3 regions of the Pantoea sp. nfd-35 genome follow, and region 3 is predicted to be linked to each of the others. Evidence: predicted binding sites of a transcription regulator. Region 3 holds the regulator's gene; each other region holds the start of a gene.
What was found. The regulator PhoB, encoded in region 3, activates phosphate uptake and scavenging genes when phosphate is short. The targets are predictions, from matches to a motif close to CTGTCATAAAACTGNCNNAT.
Positions count from the first base shown of each region.

Region 1: pstS (phosphate ABC transporter substrate-binding protein PstS) is a predicted target of PhoB. The motif match lies at 1,758-1,777, and genes of this name have one in related genera.
Region 2: opgB (phosphatidylglycerol--membrane-oligosaccharide glycerophosphotransferase) is a predicted target of PhoB. The motif match lies at 3,006-3,025, and genes of this name have one in related genera.

Region 1 covers NZ_CP122403.1:62,158-70,187, forward strand. The annotation lists gene pstC (phosphate ABC transporter permease PstC) at 1-555, opposite strand, end outside; gene pstS (phosphate ABC transporter substrate-binding protein PstS) at 642-1,685, opposite strand; gene P9J57_RS00295 (DUF4349 domain-containing protein) at 1,862-2,245, shown strand; gene glmS (glutamine--fructose-6-phosphate transaminase (isomerizing)) at 2,289-4,118, opposite strand; gene glmU (bifunctional UDP-N-acetylglucosamine diphosphorylase/glucosamine-1-phosphate N-acetyltransferase GlmU) at 4,262-5,632, opposite strand; gene P9J57_RS00310 (F0F1 ATP synthase subunit epsilon) at 5,794-6,213, opposite strand; gene atpD (F0F1 ATP synthase subunit beta) at 6,238-7,635, opposite strand; gene atpG (F0F1 ATP synthase subunit gamma) at 7,666-8,030, opposite strand, start outside.
Region 2 covers NZ_CP122403.1:3,782,818-3,790,847, reverse strand. The annotation lists gene P9J57_RS17605 (CCDC90 family protein) at 1-383, opposite strand, end outside; gene opgB (phosphatidylglycerol--membrane-oligosaccharide glycerophosphotransferase) at 634-2,925, opposite strand; gene P9J57_RS17595 (glycosyltransferase family 32 protein) at 3,129-4,142, opposite strand; gene P9J57_RS17590 (YncE family protein) at 4,649-5,599, shown strand; gene P9J57_RS17585 (histidine phosphatase family protein) at 5,596-6,150, opposite strand; gene P9J57_RS17580 (MFS transporter) at 6,736-8,030, shown strand, end outside.
Region 3 covers NZ_CP122403.1:3,373,083-3,381,112, reverse strand. The annotation lists gene P9J57_RS15800 (AAA family ATPase) at 1-571, opposite strand, end outside; gene sbcD (exonuclease subunit SbcD) at 568-1,764, opposite strand; gene phoB (phosphate response regulator transcription factor PhoB) at 1,962-2,651, shown strand; gene phoR (phosphate regulon sensor histidine kinase PhoR) at 2,666-3,979, shown strand; gene P9J57_RS15780 (PstS family phosphate ABC transporter substrate-binding protein) at 3,999-4,919, shown strand; gene P9J57_RS15775 (cobalamin-independent methionine synthase II family protein) at 5,239-6,342, shown strand; gene brnQ (branched-chain amino acid transport system II carrier protein) at 6,733-8,030, shown strand, end outside.

The DNA.
Region 1 (8,030 bases), 1.1 Mb from region 3:
AATGTAGGGGATGATCATGATGGCCAGGATAACGCCTGCGGCCAGGATACCGATACCAAATGCGGGGCCAGAAAACAGCTCGCCAATGATAGGAATGCCCGACATCACATCGCCAACCGGCGTCTGGAAGTACTGTGCGAACAGTGGCGCAAAAACAAATAAGCCCCACATGCCGTAAACAATGCTGGGGATCGCCGCTAACAGCTCAATGGCGGTCCCCAGTGGACGACGTAACCAGCCTGGTGCGAGTTCAGTAAGGAAAAGCGCAATACCGAAACTGACCGGTACCGCAATAATCAGGGCAATGATTGAGGTGACGAGCGTACCGTAAATCGGTACCAGCGCACCAAATTGTTCGTTAGGGGCGTCCCAGGTTTTGGTCCACAAAAACGCGAAACCAAATTTCTGTATGCTCGGCCAGGAAGAGAAGATCAGGGAGACAATGATGCCGCCCATCAGTAACAAGACGATCAGCGCAGAGAGTTTTACCAGTGCACCGAAAACTCTGTCACCTTGCTTGCCTGGGGCTTTGAATGCCGACTTCGTTGCAGCCATAGAAGTCTCAGTCCTCAGAAGTTATCAGGGCGGCAGACGCCGCCCCTGAAGGCTGACCAGACTGATGTCCGGCCAGGGTCATTCACTTACTTGTAAAGCGCTTTACCTGAACTGTCTTTGATATTGGCTTTCCATGCGGCACGGATCTGCTGAACTACGCTCTCAGGCAGGGTGGCATAATCCAGGGCGTTAGCCGTTTTGCCGCCGTCTTTATAAGCCCAGTCGAAGAATTTCAGTACTTCTGCACCTTTCGCCGCATTAGCCTGGTCTTTGTAAATCAGGATAAAGGTGGTTGAGGTGATCGGCCATGCATCATTGCCTTTCTGGAAGGTCAGATCCTGGGCAAACGATTTGCTCCAGTCTGCGCCTTTTGCGGCATTAGAGAAGCTGATTTCGCTTGGCGCAACGGCCTTACCGTCTGCATCCATCAGCTTGGTGTAGGTCAGGTTATTCTGTTTGGCATACGCGTACTCAACGTAACCAATGGAGCCTGGCAGACGCTGAACGAACGCCGCAACGCCGTCGTTACCTTTACCGCCCAGACCGGTTGGCCAGTTAACGGTGTTTCCTTTACCAATTTTGCTGTTCCACTCTTCATTGACTTTCGCCAGGTAGCTGGTGAAAACGAAAGAGGTACCTGAACCATCCGCGCGGCGCACCACGTTGATGTTGGTGTCTGGCAGTTTCACGCCCGGGTTCAGTTTAACGATCGCTGGATCGTTCCACTTCTTGATATTGCCGAGATAGATATCACCTACGGTTTTTCCGTCCAGCGTCAGTTGGCCAGATTTTACGCCTGGCAGGTTAACCGCCAGCACCACACCACCGATCACGGTAGGGAACTGGAACAGCCCATTCTTCTGCAGATCTTCGTCTTTCATAGGCGCATCGGACGCACCGAAATCAACGGTTTTGGCGATAATTTGTTTTACACCGCCAGATGAACCAATGCCCTGATAGTTAATTTTGCTACCGGTGGCTTGCTGATACTCTGCTGCCCACTTGGCATAAACCGGCGCCGGGAATGTACCGCCAGCACCAGTCAGATCGGTGGCTGCAAAGGCAGAAACCGCACTAACGGCAAGAGAGGCGGCGAGGATTCGGGCTACGGTGCTACGCATCAGTGTCATGTTCCCTCCAGGGGAGAAAAGTCAGGCTAAGTGCCTTTTTAGTAAGAGTCAGTGATTGCTGCAGGAGGGAAAATAGGACAGTTTAGTGACAGAAAAATGTAGTTAATATTACAGTTATATGACAGACACAATTATTGCTAATTTTTACAAGCCCACTATTGAAAAGGACATGTTCGATGAAATTTATGAAGAAGCTTCTGGTAGGCAATATCGTCGTCCTCTGTACGCTGGCCAGCGCCCAGGCGTACGACGTACCGCAGATTCATTCGGATGAATCTTTTGCAATGACAGATAACAGAGGCACTCTGGCTACAATTGATAGTGGTGGCGCGGTCAGACAAGCTTCTGTCAATGCTGAGGATGTGAGTAAAACGAAGGAGAATGTAGAGAAATTATTAAAAACGCAAGAAAACCAGACTGATACCCTCAACCAGCTCACACAAAAGCTCAGTAAAAATGAAGATACGATCAATAACCTGCAACGCTCACTCGATGAGGCTAACCGTAAAATCAGCGATCAGCAGCGCGTAATTGAGCAAGTCAGCAGCAAAATCAAATAAATGGAACGCGTGAATCCCTGGTGGGATTCACGCGTGAGAGGCTTTACTCGACCGTAACCGATTTCGCCAGATTACGCGGCTGATCCACATCGGTGCCTTTAATCAGGGCGACATGATAGGAGAGTAGCTGGAGCGGCACGGTATAGAAGATAGGCGCAATGGCCTCTTCAACGTGCGGCAAGGGAATGATCTTCATTCCCTCGCTGTCACTGAAACCGGCATCCTGATCGGCAAACACGTACAGCAGACCGCCGCGCGCGCGCACCTCTTCGATATTCGATTTCAGCTTCTCTAACAGCTCGTTGTTCGGTGCCACCACGATGACCGGCATGTCAGCATCGATCAGTGCCAGCGGACCGTGCTTGAGTTCGCCCGCGGCATAAGCTTCCGCATGAATATACGAAATTTCCTTCAGCTTCAGCGCCCCTTCCATGGCGATCGGATATTGATCGCCACGACCCAGGAACAGCGCATGGTGCTTATCAGAGAAATCTTCAGCCAGGTTTTCAATCAGCTTATCCTGCGCCAGCATTTGCTCAATGCGGCTTGGCAACGCCTGCAGACCATGAACAATCTCATGCTCTTTTTCTGCGGACATGCCGTTGAGGCGGCCGAGTTTTGCCACCAGCATCAGCAGCACGGTGAGTTGGGTGGTAAAGGCCTTTGTGGAGGCCACACCAATCTCAGTGCCCGCTTTGGTCATCAGCGCCAGATCGGATTCGCGCACCAGCGACGAACCCGCGACGTTACAGATAGCCAGCGAACCCAGATAACCCAGCTCTTTGGACAGGCGCAGCGCAGCCAGCGTATCAGCGGTTTCACCCGACTGAGAGAGGGTAATCAGCAGGCTGTTTTTACGCACAGCAGATTTGCGATAGCGGAATTCAGACGCGATTTCGACGTCGCAAGGGACGTTTGCCAGCGCCTCGAACCAGTAACGCGAAACCATACCGGAGTTATATGAGGTGCCGCAGGCAATGATCTGAACATGCTCAACCTTGCTGAGCAGGGCTTCTGCATTTGGCCCCAGTTCACTGAGATCCACTTCACCGTGGTTAAAACGCCCTGTTAAGGTGTTTTTAATCGCATTCGGTTGCTCATAGATCTCTTTCTGCATGTAGTGACGATACTGGCCTTTGTCGCCCGCATCATACTGCACGCTGGACTCGATCTCTTCACGACGGACGTTATTGCCGTTGCCATCAATGATGGTGACATCACGACGGCTAATTTCAGCGATATCGCCCTCTTCCAGATAAATGAAGCGGCGAGTGACCGGTAGCAGCGCCAGTTGGTCAGAAGCGATAAAGTTTTCACCCACACCACGGCCAATGACCAGCGGACTTCCGGAACGAGCCGCCACCAGCAGCGACGGATCGCGGCTGTCCATAATCACCATGCCATAGGCGCCGCGCAGCTGAGGGATCACGCGCTGTACAACTTCACGCAGCGAGCCGCCCTGTTTCTGTTCCAGATGGACCAGATGCGCCACCACTTCGGTATCGGTTTCTGAGGCGAAGTGATAACCCTTCGCCATCAGCGCTTCACGCAGGGGCTCATGGTTTTCAATAATGCCGTTATGGACGATAACGATGTGCTCAGAAACGTGCGGATGCGCGTTGGCTTCTGAGGGCTCGCCATGAGTTGCCCAGCGGGTGTGAGCAATGCCTGTTCCGCCGACAAGGGGCTGTTCTTCAGCGGCGGCAGCCAGCATCTGAACCTTTCCCAGACGACGCAGGCGCGTTACGTGCCCCTGCTGATCGACGACGGCAAGACCGGCTGAGTCATAACCGCGGTACTCCAGGCGGCGTAACCCTTCTAACAAAATTTCAGCGATATCACGTTGTGCTACTGCGCCAACAATTCCACACATAGTTATTTCCTGACTTCATGGCTGTTCGCCATTGCGTTGTCATATGACCTGATAGTCCGGCTTTGCCGGTTCCCCGAGCCTTGTAGAGAGTGGGGATTATAGTTTTGGCACTGCAAGCGGCCCGTGTACCACGGGCCGTAAAATTATTTTTTCTTCTGCGGACGTTGCCAACCGGCTTTATGGTTCTGTTCTTTACGGTTATAGACCAGATCGGCTGCAGAGACATCTTTCATTACCGTGGTGCCCGCTGCGATAGTCGCGCCTGCCGCCACATTGACCGGCGCGACCAGCTGCGTGTCCGATCCTACAAAGACGTTATCGCCAATGATCGTTTTGAATTTATTCGCGCCATCGTAATTACAGGTGATCGTTCCCGCCCCAATATTCACATTGGCACCAATCTCGGCATCGCCCAGGTAAGAGAGGTGACCCGCTTTGGACCCTTTACCCAGTCGGGCTTTCTTCATCTCGACAAAATTACCTACGTGCGCGGCCTGAGCCAGCTCACTTCCCGGGCGCAGACGCGCAAATGGCCCTACGGTACAGTCTGCAGCCAGATTTGCATCCTCGATCACCGAATAGGGGCTGATATCACAGTCATCCCCAATAACGCTGTTTTTGATGACGCAGCCAGCACCAATTTTGACCCGGTTGCCCAGCGTCACCTGGCCTTCAATGATAACGTTGGTGTCAATTTCAACATCACGGCCATGCTGCAGGGTGCCACGCAGATCGAAACGCGCAGGATCGCGGAGCATGACGCCTGCCAACAGCAGTTTTTCAGCCTGCTCGCTTTGGTAAGTCCGCTCAAGCGTGGCCAGTTGCAGGCGATTATTGACACCGTCAGTTTCGCTATTGCGGGCCGGATGCACTGCATTAATCACCCGACCTTCTTCATGCGCCAGGGCAATAATATCGGTAATGTAGAATTCGCCCTGAGCATTATTGTTATTCAACTGGGACAGCCAGCGCTTAAGATCGCCGCCATTGGCGATCAGGATACCGGTATTGATTTCGTTAATGGTCAGTTGAGAAGGCGTGGCATCTTTTTGTTCAACAATGCCTACGATGGTGTCATTGTCGCGTACGATGCGACCGTAACCGGTGGGATTATCCAGGACGACCGTTAATAAACCGATACCGCCCGCGGGTTTTGCTTCGCGCAGACGCTGTAAGGTAGCTTCAGAAATCAGCGGGACATCACCATAGAGCATCATGATGTCTTCGTCATCGGAGAAGTGAGGGGCCGCCTGCTGCATAGCGTGGCCCGTACCCAGCTGCTCTGCCTGTAGCACCCAGTTTACTGTGCTGTCGTTTAACGTTGCTTTGAGTTGGTCACCACCGTGCCCGTATACCAAATGCACATGCTTTGCGCCAAGGCCCTTTGCGGCATCAATGACGTGCTGAACCATCGGTTTTCCTGCCAGCGTATGCAACACTTTCGGCAGATCGGAATACATACGGGTGCCCTTGCCAGCCGCAAGAATCACCACACTCATCGCACTGTTAGACATATCTATCCTGACTGATTGTAGACTGAAGAAAGTTAAACGATTTAGCGCTGAGATTACTACATTTTTCTCGGCCCGAAATTAGCCAGCATCCTTTTGCTTTACCGTCACGCAAAAAAAATGCCAACCCAATGGGCTGGCATTTCGTGACGCACAAAGCCGGATTACATCGCTTTTTTGGTCAGCTCGATCACGCGCAGTTTCGCAATGGCTTTCGCCAGTTCCGCAGAGGCCTGAGCGTAGTCCACGTCGCCGTGGCTGCTGTTCATATGCTCTTCTGCTTTACGTTTTGCTTCCAGCGCACGCGCTTCGTCCAGATCGGTACCGCGAATCGCGGTATCGGCCAGAACGGTGGTGCTGCCAGGCTGCACTTCCAGCACGCCGCCAGAGAGGTAAATAAACTCCTCTTCGCCGTGCTGTTTCACGATACGGATCATTCCAGGCTTAATGGCAGTCAGCAACGGGGCATGGCCAGGGAAAATCCCCAGTTCACCTTCGCTACCTGACACCTGAATTTTCTGTACCAGACCAGAGAACAGTTGGCTCTCTGCGCTGACAACATCCAGGTGATAAGTCATAGCCATAATTTTCCTCCTGGGAAACCGTTATTACAGTTTCTTCGCTTTTTCGACCGCTTCTTCGATGGCGCCAACCATGTAGAAGGCCTGCTCTGGCAGGTGGTCAAATTCACCTTCCATGATGCCTTTAAAGCCACGGATGGTGTCTTTCAGCGTTACGTATTTACCTGGAGAACCGGTGAACACTTCTGCTACGAAGAACGGCTGAGACAGGAAGCGCTGAATCTTACGCGCACGTGCCACCAGCAGTTTGTCTTCTTCAGACAGCTCGTCCATACCCAGGATGGCGATGATGTCTTTCAGTTCCTGATAACGCTGCAGCAGTGACTGTACGCCACGTGCAACGTCGTAGTGCTCCTGACCCACAACCAGTGGATCCAGCTGACGGCTGGTGGAGTCCAGCGGGTCAACGGCCGGGTAGATACCCAGCGAGGCGATCTGACGGCTCAGGGTAACTGTTGAGTCTAAGTGAGCAAAGGTGGTTGCTGGTGACGGGTCAGTCAAGTCATCCGCTGGCACGTATACGGCCTGTACGGAGGTGATTGAACCTGTCTTGGTGGAGGTAATACGCTCCTGCAACACACCCATCTCTTCTGCCAGCGTTGGCTGATAACCTACCGCAGATGGCATACGACCCAGCAGCGCGGATACTTCCGTACCGGCCAGGGTATAACGGTAGATGTTGTCGATGAACAGCAGAACGTCGCGGCCTTCATCACGGAATTTCTCCGCCATGGTCAGACCGGTCAGTGCCACGCGCAGACGGTTACCCGGCGGCTCGTTCATCTGGCCATACACCAGCGCAACTTTATCGATAACGTTGGAGTCAGTCATTTCGTGGTAGAAGTCGTTACCCTCACGAGTACGCTCACCCACGCCGGCAAATACCGAGTAACCTGAGTGCTCAGCCGCAATGTTACGGATCAGCTCCATCATGTTTACGGTTTTACCTACACCCGCACCACCGAACAGACCGACTTTACCGCCCTTAGCGAACGGACACATCAGGTCGATAACCTTGATGCCGGTTTCCAGCAGTTCCTGCGAGTTAGACTGATCTTCATAAGAAGGCGCAGGGCGGTGAATAGAGGAAACCTCTACTGCGCTGCCGTCTTCTTCTGTCAGGTCGCCTTTCATGTCGATAGGCTCGCCCAGCACGTTCATGATACGGCCGAGGGTTGCTTTACCAACCGGTACCTGGATCGGTTTTTTCAGGTCGGTGACTTCCAGACCGCGCTTCAGGCCGTCAGAAGTACCCATGGCGATAGTACGAACCACGCCACCACCCAGCTGCTGCTGAACTTCCAGCACCAGACGAGCATCACCATTCTTAACCTCAAGAGCGCTGTACACTTGCGGTACTGCATCCTGAGGGAATTCGACGTCAACTACGGCGCCGATAATCTGGACAATCTTTCCAGCTGCCATCTTGAATCCTCTACCTAATTCCAAACCTGGTTAAACCGCGGAGGCTCCCGAGACGATCTCGGTAAGTTCCTGGGTGATGCTGGCCTGACGAGCTTTGTTGTAAACCAACTGCAGCTCTTTGATCAGATTTCCGCCGTTATCGGTTGCAGCTTTCATTGCCACCATACGTGCGGCCTGCTCACTGGCCAGGTTTTCCACCACACCCTGATAAACCTGCGATTCGACATAGCGACGCAGCAGCGTATCCAGCAGCGCTTTCGGATCGGGCTCGTACAGGTAATCCCAGGTCTTCGCCTTCATCTCTTCTTCACCTTCCGCTGGCGGTAACGGCAGCAGTTGGGTAATGGTCGGAGTCTGAGACATGGTGTTGTTGAACTTGTTGTTAACAATGTACA
Region 2 (8,030 bases), 410 kb from region 3:
ATCAGCAGACGCTGTACCCAACGCATATCGTTTTTTAAACTCCCGACGTCGGTCTTGAGTACGCTGACATCCGTTTTGAGCTCGGCGACGTCGGTCTTGAGTACGCTGACATCGGTCTTGAGCACGGCAACGTCCGTTTTGAGTACGCTGACGTCTGCCTTGAGTTCATCCACATCGGTTCTGAGGCACGACTCCGTTTTCTTCAGTTGCGTGCTTAGCGAAAAGATATGCTGATTCTGACGCTGAAAAGCCTGCATGACATCAGCACGGGACAGCGCATTGTCCTGCTTTAATGCCGAAAAAATATCCACCATCGCTTCTGCCTGGCGATCGTTGATGCCTGCGCGCTGTAAACGTTTAAACGCTTTGTGTGTATTCATCATGGTGAGTGTCATTCAAGAGCCTTCCCGATTCATCACGTTATTTGAATATCATGTCAGGAGAGCCGGTCTGGTCACAGAAGATAAAAAACATATTGCGAAATAAATTCCATTATATCAATTAGTTAAACGCGTAGTTTTCATCTTTTTGCGGGGTGGGCCGCAAAAAAAACGTTGTCAGTTAGCCTCTTTTACACAGCCCGCTTACCAGGCAGTGTAAAAGGTGGGGGCTAACCGTCATCGTGAATAAACATCAGGGAACGGGGACAACCTTTAACGTAATCAGACCGATGCCGAGTTTGCGTGGGTCCTGACCTGCGATGTTGTTAAGATTGCTGAGTTGCGGCTCTGGTGGGGTAAACGTTAACCGATGGCTTCCGCGGGCGTTATCAAAACGCAGCGTCTGGGTTGATGCTTCTTCTCCCAGCATCAGGGGCTGTTTTGTGTCGCCTACCTGCACCCTTGTGGGTCGGTGCGCATTTGGGCCATAGGCGCGAGCGGTAATCACCAGATCAAATCTGGCGGGCAAAGGGTTAACGAATTCTATGGTCACTTCCGGGGCAAGATTGGCGTTTGACCAGCGGCCCCAGTTTTCCGTACGGGAAAGGCCGCTGAACTGCTTCACGCTTGCGGGTGCGCCGGGAACCGCGAACAGAAAGCTGTCGGCATCATAACGAATCGCATTATCGTCGATGCGCAGCTGCGCCACGGCATGTTGATAGTTTGCATCGTTCTGGGGGCCTGCCGGGAACTGCACCTTTCCTTTCCACAGGGGGCTATCCATACGCATGACGGAGGGATGGCCCGCGAGCTGGCCCATTGCCAGGCACCAGTCGCTGGACAGGGCCAGCGCCGGTTGCCAGATACGGGCAATTTTAAAGCAGCGATCGACCCAGACAAACTTTTCCGCCGAGGTAAAGTCGGCCAGCTGATAACGTAAAGGCGCCGAATATTCCCCCTCAGGCAGTGGCTCTACATGCTTCTCCGTCACCCGCAGCAGAATGGGCAAGGCAAAGCTGGCCCCGGAAAAGCTGAGCGTATTTTTCGTCTGATCCAGCGTGATGCTGTCGATCTTTTTGGGAAAGTTCCACAGCTGAATGATATCGGCTTTCCAGCTCAACACTTTGGTTTTCATATCCTCAAACTGGCTCGACAACGACACTGCAGACAGGCTGCTACGTCCCAAACCTATCGTATTGTCGCCGCCCAGAATATCCAGTAACGTCGCGCCGTTATCCAGCGTACTGCGTTTCATATCTATCACTTCTGCCTGCGGTTGATCGCCACGGATCACCATAAACAGATCGTGACGAGGACGCTTGATCAGAAAGGGATGCGCCGTGTTGTTCATGGCCAGATGATCGGATGCCACCACAATCACGGTATTCTTAAACCAGGGAGAAGCCTTAATACGGGCAATAAGGCGTGCGATATGCTCCTGCGAGCAGGATACGGCGCTGAACGACTGATTTGGCTTGCCCGCATAGCTGTAACTTTTGCGCTGGCAACTTCGGGAAATAAACCCATCAGGATGATGCGTATCCACCGTGAGCGCAAACAGCGCAAAACGTTTCTGCTGGCGCGAAAGTGCCTCATAGGTTTCAAACACCTCGTCCAACACGGTATCGTCGTAATAACCCCAGTTGTTGCGGTAGGTGGGATCGCTAACCTTGTCTTTGAGTTCCTGTGAACCGTACAGGCGCGCAGGGTCAAAGCCGTGAGAACGTAAAAAGACATCTTTACCCGCAAAGCGCAGGTCAGCGCCCTGAATAAACCAGTTTTCATAACCGGAATTTTTTAAAATATCGCCCAGGCAAACGTTCTGTGGGTAAAAACTGGAAAGGGAGGCGGAAGCATTTCCGTCGAAAGGGGCAAAAAGCGGGATACCGCACATCGATGCGACCATACCGGCAATGGTGTAATCCGTGCCGGGAAGCTGCTCGGTCTGGGTGAAGTCGATGCTTTGCTCTTTTTCCCGGCTGAGTTCGGGAGCCAGCCCAGGGAAGGCAATCGGGTCGAAGTAGGTCCGCTCCAGGCTTTCAGCATAAATATACACCACGTTAAGTGCGGGCTGCGCAATGCGCTTTTTCGGGACTTTATAGACGGTGGCAAAGTCGGAGTTTTCGCGCAGTGAGTGCGAGGTAATGAGAGAACTCACTTGCTGAAAGGCTGGCGTTGTTTGTACCGCGCCTGCGGCACAGGCAAAAGCCACCAGGCTCCAGCCTGAATGAAAGGGCCGCTCACGGCGGCGCAGCAGCCATGACAGGGCACAAAACAGTAAAAACAGCACGATGACCAGCCCAAGGGCGGGCACAACGTATTTACTCAGGCCGGCACCGGTGAGGCTGTTCGTTAGGGTATACACTACAGCGTCAGTAATGCCGTCGCCGGTAAAATAATTACTGGCGAACAGCGTGGCGTTGAGCAGCACGAACAGCATTAACAAGCACAAGGTGAGGGAAAACCAGATTCTGCTTCGGCCTGCTTTACAGGAATAAACAGCAATCGCGGTCAGAAAAAGTATCACTGACACGAATTCAGACAACGTCAAATCCTCTTATCGTATGAATATGTCTCTTATCAACAGGGGGACATTCCATGGATTTTTGACTCAATCTATAGTGGCTGTCATCAGGCTGCAACATCTCTGCGCAGATTTGGCTGCAGACTCACAGTACAGTCAATTCGACGTTAAACAGGGGCGAAGTGCCCGGCGATTTCTAATGAAACGGCCGGGCAGGGTGCGGATTACGCGCGTTGTTCCTGCGGCGCTGAAAGTCTGGCGGGAGAGGATGGGCTGTCGTGCATCGCTTCCCCGACCAGGCTGGCACGATTGTAAAAGCGTAACCGCAGGTTAAAATCGAGGTGCGCGCGCGCACTGTCACTGAGCCGGATGACCGGCGGCGGCGTGAGCGGACGCTGCTGAAACAGAACAGAGCGCACACAGGCATCGTTGCTGCCAGCATGCACCTGCTGATAATAGCCGACGCTGGCTTCCGCTTTACGTAACCTGGTATTAACCCGACGATGCTCATCCATAGCCAACTGATGTGCCAGCGCCGTGAGTTCGTCACCGGGGTTGCTGAGATTCTGTTGCACTGCAGGGAAATCACTGCGTTTCATTAACTCCAGCAGATAGTTTTGTCTCCCCACGTATTTTACCGGGGCCAGTTGTTTCAGCCATTCACGAATAAAGGGGTTTTGAGCAGGCGCCGCGATAAAGCCGGTTTCAATCATCGGTCTGAGTGGGTTAACCGTGTTTTGCTGACGATAATATCCCAGCACATCCATGGGGCGGTCGCTTTGGGCCTGATGGACCCAGGCAAGATCCTCGAACAGCAACGTGTTGCAGTCGATGCTGATGCCACCGTAGCGTAATAATAGCTCCAGCCGGATGATGTCGCTTTTTAGCTGCGGAGTCAGATCGGAAGAGACAAATTGCACATCCTGCAGCCACTGTCCCAGCGTCTGAGGGGTAAGCAGGTGGATCTCATGATCCGGATTATCACGGCAAATTTTACTGGCGTTAAGGGCAACGGAAGCAGGTAGCCGGTCGCCGGGCCAGTACAGCCAGACTTTTTTAGCAATGGCAGGCAGGGTCTTAGGTACGGATTCCAGCAGCACATCCTGTTCCAGCGTAGGATCGTATTCAGGCGCGCTTACGGCCCGGTGTTGTTTAATCGTCCACAGCATGCGGCTGGTGAAAGCAAGTTTTTCCCATTGACGCCAGAGATGATGCAAGGAACGGCGGTGTGAATTCATGTTTCACCTGTTATTTTGATTATAGTGTTTATGCCAGTCGGCAAAATAAGGGCTTAAGCTGTCATCCCGTATATAAACCGCCATAAACGCAGACATGCTGCGCTGCGCAATTTTTATTGTATTTCCCTGGTGATGGTTCAATGGCGAGCCACGACAGTTTCTGTGCACAAGCGTGACGTGAGCGGCCGCGACTCATTTATTTAATAGAACACAATTCAACAATTCGCTATTCCTGATGGAAACTTTAGGATAAAACGGAAATAAGCATTCGCCTGAAATAAAAATAAATATTTATTTACGCTAATGTTTTATTCCGCTATGGCAATATCTTTATATCGACAGAGGGGGCGTTTTTCTGTCATGAAACCGATAAACAGTGCGCGAGTATGAGCATCAGTGCGGAATCGAGATAAGTGAAATATTCAGCATGATTAATGAATTTACAGATGTGCGCAGCCTGACAGTCATTGTCTACGCTTTAGCTATACAGACGAAAAGGAGATGACATGCCGTTTGAATCTCGAGGATTACTGGCGATTGACAGGCAAACCAGACGGGCGCTGTTTCTCGATCCTGACACCTTTGACGTCAGCCAGGCCGTGGACGTTATCCCAACGCGACTGCACGAGCTTTTGATGCTCGCGCCCTGGGAAAAGGCTTTTCTCCCTCTGTACGGTGACGATATGCAAGGCGATGCGCCTCATCCTGGCCATAAAGTGGCGGTCATTGATTTACGACAGCGGGCGATTAATGACTATATCGACCTCTCACCGTCACAAGCGCCGCACAGCGGTCAGTTAGGGCGCGACGGCAAAGTGTATCTGTGCTGTGAAAATCCTACTGTCGTGGTGGTGATCGATCCCCTTACCCACCGCGTTGAAAAGACGATTCCCATTCCGCTTGATAATACCCATCGCCTGACGCTTTCGCCCAGCGGTCGCAAGCTCTTTACCGACAATGAGCAGGATGCCACCATTACCGTCGTTGACCTGTGCGAAGCGGAAGGGCGAGTCATTGATACCATCCTGATGCCCGGCCCGGTTTCAGGCCTTACTGCATCACCCAGGCATCCCTATCTCATCGCCAGCGCCGCCGATGTGCCGCTGCTCTATGTCGTCGATCGCCAGAGCCATCGAATCCGCCAGCGGCTGGCGCTTCCTGGCCATCAACAGCCCTGTCAGAAGGTTCGCTTTAGTCCGGATGGCGAGTATCTGATGGCGATCGGGCACCAGGAACCCATCGTCACGCTTTTTGATGAATTACTGAATCCTTTGGGGCATATAGCGCTGACTCACCAGCCGCTGGATGGCTGTTTCAGTCCGGACAAGAAACGGCTATTGATCACCCATGATGATAACCGGACGCTGAGCGTCATTGATCTGGTACAGAAAACCGTTCTTGCGACAACCGAGGTGGGGGCTGGCTACGAAACGCTGAGCTACTTTCAAATTGGTTAAATAAAGGGGCGATGGTAGATGGCCGAACTCCAGTGGCGGCTGCTGGCGTGTTTTTCCGCCTGCCAGCCGCGCTTACGCAATTCACGGGCAATCATCTTGTTCATAATGCCGTGCCCCAGCAGCAAAACCGTACCCTGCTGCGACAGGGCGATCAGGCGATCGGCGGCACGCGAGGCGCGGGCGCGCGCATGCTGCAGCGACTCGGTCTCCCCGGCATAGCCACAAAACCACATGGCGCGCAGGATGGCCTGCCAGACAAAGGTGGGTAACTGAATGCGATCAGCCCGGAGCAAAGGAATACCGACTTCACTGAACAGCGCATCAACGTGATGGGGATGCAGTCCGAGGCGCTCCAGCGAAGAGTGGGCGCGGGGCAGAGGACTGCAGACCACAACCGCCGCTTTTCTGGCGATGCTGATGCTGCGATCGGGCGGGCCATCGCTCACCAGTGACAGATCATAGGCTTCACACCAGTCTGCCAGCCCCTGTGCGCTTAAACGTCCGGCAAAAGGGTGGTCAGGTTTACCATGTCGCATCAGGATAATGGTCATAATGATTTAACGGCGTTCTCCGGTTTATGCGCCAGTCAGGTATATCTGAGGATGCGGTATGTGGCAATCGCTTCCTGTGCTGTCATCAGGCAGTCACACCAATGTGCGACAACATCAGGCGATGAAAGGGTCAGACAGCCAGTTTGGCTTAATGTTAAAAGAAAAGTGCCTCTGGTTCCGGTGTATGCTGTTTTTTTGTGCGCCGGGTAGGGATTAACCGCCTGATTTTGCGCTTAAAATGGCATATTAATGAAGCTTGATAGTGAAGGAAATCTAACAAATTTTCTCAAAGGCTATTGATTTATCTACGCGCGTAGATACACTAGCTTCCAGTGATTGCTCACGGTGCTCGATGCACGGTAGGCCGATCGAGGATCAAGTTACATTCGCCAGATTAATACGACCGCTGAAATATACAGCGGCGAAGCTCGCGATACTGCGGATTCCAACACCAGGGAATCTTTAACTTTCCTTTCATCATGGTTAGCCAACTGAATGTCGCCACCGGGGCGTTCTGCTCGTAGTCAGGGAACCGTCTCTCGGAATGGCATTTATCGATCTGCATATTTTCAAGGGACAGCGTTTATGACGCCACAGCACTCCGTTACGCAGCAGGCAGCACAGCCTTCCACCTCCGCCGCTGATGAGCGGTTTATTACCCCAGCCGGCCGCAAAGATTTTTGGCGCGCGACGGTTTCATGCTGGTTAGGGACGGCAATGGAGTACGCGGATTTCGCACTCTATGGCCTCGCCGCCGGCATTATCTTCGGTGATGTTTTCTTTCCTGAACAAACCCCCGCCATGGCGCTGCTTGCCAGCTTTGCAACCTGGTCGGTTGGATTTGTTGCCCGCCCTATCGGCGCGTTATTTTTTGGCTGGCTGGGCGATCGAAAAGGTCGCAAAGTCGTCATGGTAACCACCATTATTCTGATGGGCGCATCCACAACCCTAATCGGCTTGATTCCCAGCTACGCCTCCATTGGCATCTGGGCGCCTGCCTGTCTGGTTCTGCTACGTTTCAGTCAGGGGTTTGGCGCAGGCGCTGAGCTTTCCGGCGGAACCGTGATGCTGGGAGAATATGCGCCGGTTAAGCGGCGTGGCCTGGTGTCTTCCGTTATCGCCCTCGGCTCTAACAGCGGCACGCTGCTGGCATCGCTTGTCTGGCTGCTGGTGGTGCAGATGGATAAACAAAGCCTGCTGGAATGGGGATGGCGTATTCCCTTCCTGAGCAGCGCCGTCATTGCCCTTGTGGCACTGTGGATCCGCCGCAACCTGCGGGAAACCCCGGTGTTCGAGCGCAAGAAAGCGCAACTGGAAGCGGAGCGGGCGAACCTTATCGCCACGCAGCATCAGACGGTTGATACGCGCCCCTTCTTTCAGCGTACCCGTGCTTTCTGGACCATGGTCGGCTTACGTATTGGCGAAAACGGTCCCTCTTATCTGGCGCAGGGTTTTATCGTCGGGTATGTCGCTAAGGTCCTGATGGTCGATAAATCCGTGCCGACCACGGCGGTCTTTATTGCCTCGCTGCTCGGCTTCCTGATTATTCCCCTGGCCGGCTGGCTGTCAGACCGCTTCGGTCGCCGGGTCGTTTATCGGGTTTTTTGCCTGTTGCTGATGATTTATGCCTGGCCAGCCTTTACGCTGCTGGATACGCGCGAACCTGCGATTGTTATCCCGGTTATCGTGGTGGGCATGGCGCTGGCTTCTCTGGGCATCTTTGGCGTTCAGGCGGCCTGGGGCGTGGAACTGTTTGGCGTGAACCACCGTTATACTAAGATGGCCGTGGCCAAAGAGCTGGGCTCGATTATTTCAGGTGGCACTGCACCTTTGGTGGCGGCGGCGATGCTGTCGTACACCGGGCACTGGTGGTCCATTGC
Region 3 (8,030 bases):
CAAACGCGGCCATGGAAACCAGCCCGTAAATTTCCGTTCCGGTCAGCTCTTCCAGCAGCTCTGCGCGCTCATTCGCTTTGGCGTTAAGAAATGCGGCGAACTGGCCCTGTGACAGCATCATTGAACGGGTAAAACGTTCAAAATCCAGGCCGCTAAGCGTTTCGGTAAGCTTGAGCTTGTCGCCCACTTTGTCTGCAACGATCTGATTATCTGCGCAGCGAGCCAGCTCGACGCGGGGAGCCTGCAGTTTGCCGTCGGCCGTGCCTCGTGCGCGGTTCTGGCTCCAGAATGCCCGCCAGGCCTCACCTTTGATTTCAAACTCGACTTCGGCCAGGCACTCGGCGCAGTCGCGCGTCATCAGCGGGTTGTGGCCCTGAGAAATCGCACCCAGGCGCGGCGTCTGGTGATACAGCGCCAGGCAGATAGCGTCCAGTAAGGTGGTTTTACCGGCACCTGTCGCGCCGGTAATGGCAAACAGACCATTACTGGCGAAAGGTTCGGTGCGAAAATCGATAAACCATTCTCCTTTCAGCGCATTCAGGTTTTTGAATCGCAGCGTGAGGATCTTCATGGGTTCGCCTCCAGGTCGGCCAGCGTCTGCTTAAACAGGGTCGTGACCTGGACGATCTGCTTGTCATCAAGCTCCTCATTAAGCGCCAGGCGTCGGGCAAAAACCTCTTCGACCTTAAGTTCGCTCAGGGTTTCGTTATCCGTTTGCGCCAGGCTGTGCTGGCGCTGTTCACGACTGCGGCGTAATAGCAGCACTTCCACCGGTAAATCTGCCGTCAGCGCTTCAACCTGGCGCTGCAGATCGCTTAAGTACTCTTGGGTGGTGACTTCTATATCGAGCCAGACCGGCTTCTCTCCGCTGGGAGGGGAAAGGTGAGCGAGCTGCTCACTGATTTGCGCCAGAGAGCCTTTAAGCATCTGCATCGGCTGGAAGGTGGGAACCGGCAGGGTCAGGGTTTCCAGGCCGCGCGGGCTGAAAGTCAGCAGACAGACACTTTTTTCGCTGCCCAGCTCGTCAAAGCTCAGCGGAATAGGGGAGCCGCTGTAGCGAATATGGTCGCTGTTCGCGACGCGCTGAGCGCGATGAATATGTCCAAGGGCGATGTAATCGGCCGGCGGAAACGCCGAGGCAGGAAACGCATCCAGCGTGCCGATGTAGATATCGCGCACGGAGTCACTTTTGCTGACGCCAAGGGCGGTAAGATGGCCGGTCGCCACGATCGGCAGGGACATGTTCAGCGCCTGTGCCGCCGCGAAGCTGCGCTGATAATGGGCGCTGATGGCCTCCAGCAGGCTGAGCTGTTTATCCCGTCCAGACTGACCGGCCTGGCTGCGCATAATGTCGCGCGGGCGCAGATAGGGAATCGCGCACAGCAGCGCGCCGGGTTCACCCTGACGGGTTGTCAGGATCATGACGTCGTCACTCTCCTGCGGCGTGGCAACGACCCGGGTGTTCAGACAGGCCAGCAGTTCGCGCGATTCATTCAGCGTTGCCACCGAGTCATGATTGCCCGCCAGCACCACCAGTTGACAGCCGCTGGGTTGTAACGCCACCACGAAGCGGTTAAACATTTCACGCGCATAGCTGGGCGGCGTACCGGTATCAAACAGGTCGCCCGCCACAATCAGCGCATCGACCTGATGCTGTTCGATCTGTATTAACAGCCAGTCAAGAAAGGCCTGGTGCTCGGCGGCGCGGCTCTTGTTATAGAAGAACTGCCCCAGGTGCCAGTCCGCGGTGTGAATAATGCGCATAAAACTCCCTGCCAAATCGATTTGCCCGGCAATTATACTGGCTCAGTCACTAAAGCCACAAAACATGTCGTCATGTTGTCATAAATGGTTGTTGCAGGCCGGTTTTTATGGCTAACTTTTTCATAAAAGTGTCACAAAACTGACGCATAATGGCGCCGCAAATATCAGTGAAAGCCGTCCTACCTGCAGGAGTAATAATGGCTAAGCGCATTTTAGTTGTGGAAGATGAAGCTCCAATCCGTGAAATGTTATGTTTCGTACTGGAACAAAACGATTATCAGCCGATTGAGGCAGAAGATTATGACAGCGCCGTCAGCAAGCTGATTGAACCCTGGCCTGACCTGATCCTGCTGGACTGGATGTTACCCGGCGGCAGCGGCATACAATTTATTAAACATCTTAAGCGTGAAGCCATGACGCGTGATATACCGGTCATGATGCTCACCGCGCGCGGCGAGGAAGAAGATCGGGTACGCGGACTGGAAGTCGGTGCCGATGACTACATCACCAAACCGTTTTCCCCGAAAGAGCTGATGGCGCGAATTAAAGCCGTTATGCGTCGTATTTCGCCGATGGCGGTAGAAGATGTGATCGAAATGCAGGGCCTGAGCCTGGATCCCTCTTCGCATCGCGTGATGTCAGAAACCACACCGCTGGAAATGGGGCCGACAGAATACAAGCTGCTGCATTTCTTTATGACCCATCCTGAACGTGTTTACAGCCGTGAGCAGTTACTCAATCATGTCTGGGGCACTAACGTCTATGTTGAAGATCGTACGGTTGACGTTCATATTCGTCGTTTACGCAAGGCGCTGGAACTGACCGGCCACGATCGCATGGTACAAACCGTACGCGGAACAGGTTATCGTTTCTCTGCCCGCTTTTAAACGGAGCTTTAACCGTGCTGGAACGCCTCTCCTGGAAGAGATTACTGTCCGAACTGGTGCTGGCGTGTCTGCCTGCGCTGGTGCTCGGCCTGCTGTTCGGCTATTTGCCGTGGCTGCTGTTACTGAGCGTAGTCGGTATTTTACTGTGGCATTTTTACAACCTGATGCGCCTGTCTCACTGGCTGTGGCTGGATCGCACGATGACGCCACCGTCCGGGCAGGCCAGTTGGGAACCGCTGTTTTACGGGTTGTATCAAATGCAACTGCGCAACCGGCGGCGGCGGCGCGAATTAGGTAATCTGATTAAGCGGTTTCGCAGCGGCGCGGAGTCGCTGCCGGACGCCGTGATACTCACCACCGAAGAGGGCACTATTTTCTGGTGCAATGGCCTGGCCCAGCAGCACCTGGGGCTGCGCTGGCCAGAAGATAACGGGCAAAATATCCTTAATCTGCTGCGTTATCCTGAATTTTCTCGCTATCTACGGCAACGTGATTTCGATAAGCCGCTTACGCTGGTGCTGAATAACCAGCACCACATGGAATTCCGTGTGATGCCCTACAGCGAAGGCCAGTGGCTGATGGTGGCTCGCGACGTGACCCAGATGCATCAGCTTGAAGGGGCACGGCGAAACTTCTTTGCCAACGTCAGCCATGAACTGCGCACGCCTTTAACGGTGCTTCAGGGCTATCTGGAAATGATGAATGACTCCGTCATGAATCAGCGCTCACGGGACAAAGCGTTGCACACCATGTCGGAGCAAACCCGGCGAATGGATAGCCTGGTCAAACAGCTCCTGACGCTGTCGCGCATCGAGGCGGCTCCGGCCATTAATCTGAAAGAAAAGGTTGATGTACCGGTTATGCTCAAACTCCTGCAGCATGAAGCTGAAACCCTGAGCGGCGGACGTCACGCCATCCATTTTCATACCGATCCTCACCTGAAAGTGTTTGGCAATGATGAACAATTACGCAGTGCTATCTCCAACCTGGTCTACAACGCGGTGAACCACACGCCCGAGGGGACGCGCATTGATATCAGCTGGCTGCGCAGCAAGCAGGGCGCGGTATTTACAGTCTGTGATAACGGCCCCGGCATTCCACCTGAGCACATTCCGCGCCTGACAGAACGGTTTTATCGGGTGGATAAAGCGCGTTCACGTGCGACCGGCGGCAGCGGTCTTGGGCTGGCCATCGTGAAGCATGCGCTCAGCCATCACAATGCGCGGCTGGAGATCACCAGCATCCCGCACCAGGAAACCTGTTTTACCTTTACCCTGGCACCACGGTTGATTGTGACTAACGGGATGCAGGAGAATGCGGTTCATTAACTGCTGACGGACCGGAACGATGCGCCTTCTTTTTTTGCTGTTCTTTTCTCTCTTGCCTGCCTTGGTGCAGGCGCAGCCTGTGATGCTTTCAGGCAATCTCAGCAGCGCAGGCTCGGACACGCTCGGCTATCTGATGACCCTGTGGGGCGATGACTTTAGCCGTCAGTCACCCGGGGTAAATGTGCAGGTTCAGGCATCGGGCTCCTCAACGGCGCCAACCGCGCTGACAGCCGGATCCGTCCAGTTAGGGGCAATGAGCCGTCCCATGCAGGCGGATGAGCGCCAGGCGTTTGAGGCGCGATACGGTTATCCTCCGTTGGCCGTGCCGGTGGCGATGGACGCGTTGGTGGTGGTGGTCAACCAGCGCAATCCGCTGACGTCCATCGATCCCCGCCAGCTTGATGCGTTGTTCTCCGTCACGCGTCTGTGTGGCGCACACCAGGTGCCCGAACGCTGGGGCGATTTGGGTCTGCATCAGGCTGAGTGGCAGCAGCGATCTATCCAGCGCTATGGCCGCAACTCGGCCTCCGGCACATGGGGATTCTTCAAGCAGCAGGCGCTGTGTCAGGGCGATTTCCGCAACGACGTGGCGGAGTTTCCCGGCTCGGCGGCGGTGGTACAGGCGGTCGCTGGGGATCCGCGCAGCATCGGTTATGCCAGCTTCGGTTTTCACCTGAGTGGGGTAAAACTGCTGCCGGTTATCACAAAAAGGGGGGAAGCCGTTGCGCCCGATCCTGAATCCATCCGCAGCGGTCGCTATCCCTGGGCACGTCCGCTCTATCTGTACGTTAATAAAGTGCCAGGTAAGCCCTTACCGCCATTGTTAGCCGCCTTTCTGGAACAGGTTCTGTCTAAATCAGGGCAGCAGCGCGTCATCGAGGCCGGCTATCTGCCGCTGTCTGAAACGCAAATGAACCTGGCGCGCGCCTCCCTCCGGTAAGTTTCACCGCTCGCCCACAGGCAAAGGGGTTACCGCCTTCGCCCATGTTTTCCCGTTCCTGCCGCACGTCTGGCAGGGACCTGTGCCGCATCAGGGGCATAAATCCCCGCCGATTGCCTCGGTGCAAACCTCAAGGGGAGCACAGTCAGAATCCGGCCTCGCAACATGAAATTATTTCATCTCAAGTGAATATTATTCGTTTGCACGTGAGCACATCGCGTGGGAATCTACATCCAGACGTTTAGCCATCTGGAAGGCTAAAATAACATTATGTAACTATTCCCGCCCGAAATTATCTGGCCGGTGACCAGGAGTGATCATGCAAAGACAAACCGCCCCGTTTCGCGCCGACACCGTTGGCAGCTTTCTTCGTCCCGCCGCTATTAAGCATGCCCGCGAAAAATTTCATGCGGGTGAGATCGGCGCTGATGAACTGCGCGATATTGAAAACGACGCGATTCGGGACGTGGTCGCGAAGCAGCGTGAAAATGGCCTCAAGGTCGTGACCGATGGCGAATTTCGCCGCGGCTGGTGGCATTTTGACTTTTTCTACGGTCTGAAAGGTGTTGAGCATTTTGAAGCCGAGCAGGGCATTCAGTTCAACGGCGTGCAGACGAAAGCGCACGGCGTAAAAATCACCGGCAAACTGGGTTTTGACGGGCATCCGATGCTGGATCATTTTCGTTTCCTGCAGAGCCTAGCAGGCGATGCGGTAGCCAAAATGACGATTCCCAGCCCGAGCGTGCTGCACTTTCGCGGCGGCCGAAAAGTCATCGACGCTGACGTTTACCCCGATCTCGATGTGTACTTTGACGATCTGGCACAGACCTACAAAGAGGCGATCAAAGCCTTTTACGACGCGGGTTGTCGCTACTTACAGCTGGACGATACCGTCTGGGCCTACCTTTGTTCAGACGATCAAAAGCGGGAGATCCGCGAACGTGGCGACGATCCAGACCAGCTGGCCCGCACCTACGCGCGCGTCCTGAATAAGGCGTTAGAAGGGAAACCGGCCGACCTGACCGTGGGCCTGCATGTGTGCCGTGGCAATTTCCGCTCCACCTGGATTTCTGAAGGTGGCTACGAACCGGTGGCCGAGATCCTGTTCGGCTCCGTGAATGTGGATGCGTTTTTCCTTGAATACGACAATCATCGCTCTGGCGGATTCGAACCACTGCGGTTCATCAAGCCCGGCCATCAGCAGGCGGTGCTTGGCTTAATTACCACGAAGGTGGGTGAACTGGAAGATGCCGAACAGGTGAAAGCGCGCCTGCAGGAAGCGACCCAGTACATCAGCCTCGATCAGATTTGCCTCAGTCCGCAGTGTGGTTTTGCTTCGACGGAAGAGGGCAACAGCCTGAGCGAAGCAGAGCAGTGGCAGAAGATTCGACTGGTCGTGAAGGTCGCGAATCAGGTCTGGTGATAGCGGAATGTGTGCAACGTGGCGCAATAAATGCGCCACTTGTGCATACAAACCCGCCTTTATGCTGATATTTACCATCGCTTGTTTATTTTTAAAGCACATCATCTGATGCCGTTGCAGAGAATATTGATGTGATCCTCTAATATTGATTCAAATTGCGAAATAACCCTCTGGTTTTCCGATCCCGTATTGCCTTTCTTCGCTATAAACGTTTTACTTACCGCCGTTGTCGATTTATCCCTCTGTGAACAGAAAAAAAGCAGCTTAAATCACCTGCGCTAAACCAGACGCTGCGCATAATGCGCTGTCATCATCTGGTCGGTCGTTGTATTAACGCAGCGAGGGGGCAACGCAAACTTATCTTTCATCGCAACATCAGTGACAGGCCGTATGACACATCGTTTAACCGTTAAAGACATTCTCGCGCTGGGCTTCATGACGTTTGCCCTGTTTGTTGGTGCGGGTAACATCATCTTTCCTCCCATGGTGGGTATTCAGTCAGGCGAACATGTCTGGGTGGCCGCTATTGGTTTTCTGCTTACCGCAGTCGGTCTGCCCGTTATCACCGTGATCGCCCTTGCGCGCGTCGGCGGCGGGATTGATGCCCTGAGCACGCCCATCGGCAAAGTTGCGGGTGTGGTTCTGGCCACGGTCTGCTACCTGGCGGTAGGGCCGCTTTTTGCCACGCCGCGTACCGCCACGGTCTCATTTGAGGTGGGCATTGCTCCGCTTACCGGCGATGGCGAGCTGCCGCTGTTTATCTACAGCCTGATTTACTTTGTGCTGGTGATGGTGATTTCCCTCTATCCTGGGAAATTGCTGGATACGGTCGGCCATTTTCTGGCACCGCTAAAAATTGCAGCCCTGACGCTGCTGGGCGTCGCGGCTCTGCTGTGGCCGGCGGGAGGAACGATTCCTGCGACGGCGGACTATCAGCGCGCCGCATTTTCCAGTGGTTTTGTTAACGGCTATCTCACCATGGATACGCTGGGCGCAATGGTCTTCGGCATTGTCATCGTTAACGCAGCACGTTCCCGCGGGATTGATAATGCGGCGCTGTTAACCCGTTACACGGTTTTAGCCGGGGTTATCGCCGGCATTGGTTTGACCCTGGTTTACCTTAGTCTGTTTAAACTGGGCGCAGGCAGTGGTGCATTAGTGGATCAGAATGCCAACGGTGCGGCAATTCTCCATGCTTACGTTCAGCAGACCTTTGGTGATATGGGCAGCTTCTTCCTTGCCGCCCTGATTTTTATTGCCTGTATGGTGACCGCGGTCGGCCTGACCTGTGCCTGCGCAGAGTTTTTCGCGCAGTATTTGCCCTTGTCTTACAAAACGCTGGTCTTTGTACTGGGCCTGTTCTCGATGGTGGTATCGAACCTGGGGCTGAGCCATCTGATTCAGATTTCGATTCCGGTGCTGACGGCTATTTATCCGCCTTGTATCGTGCTGGTCGTGCTGAGTTTTACGCTGAACTGGTGGAATAAAAGCAGCCGTATTATCGCGCCGACTATGCTGGTCAGCCTGCTCTTTGGTATCCTTGACGCCATCAAAACCACCGGGTTTACAGCAGCGTTACCCGCATTGAGTCAGCATCTGCCGTTAGCCGACCAGGGCCTTGCCTGGTTGCCGCCATCACTGGTGATGTTGCTGATTGTGGCGCTGGTCGATCGGTTAAAAGGGGCTGA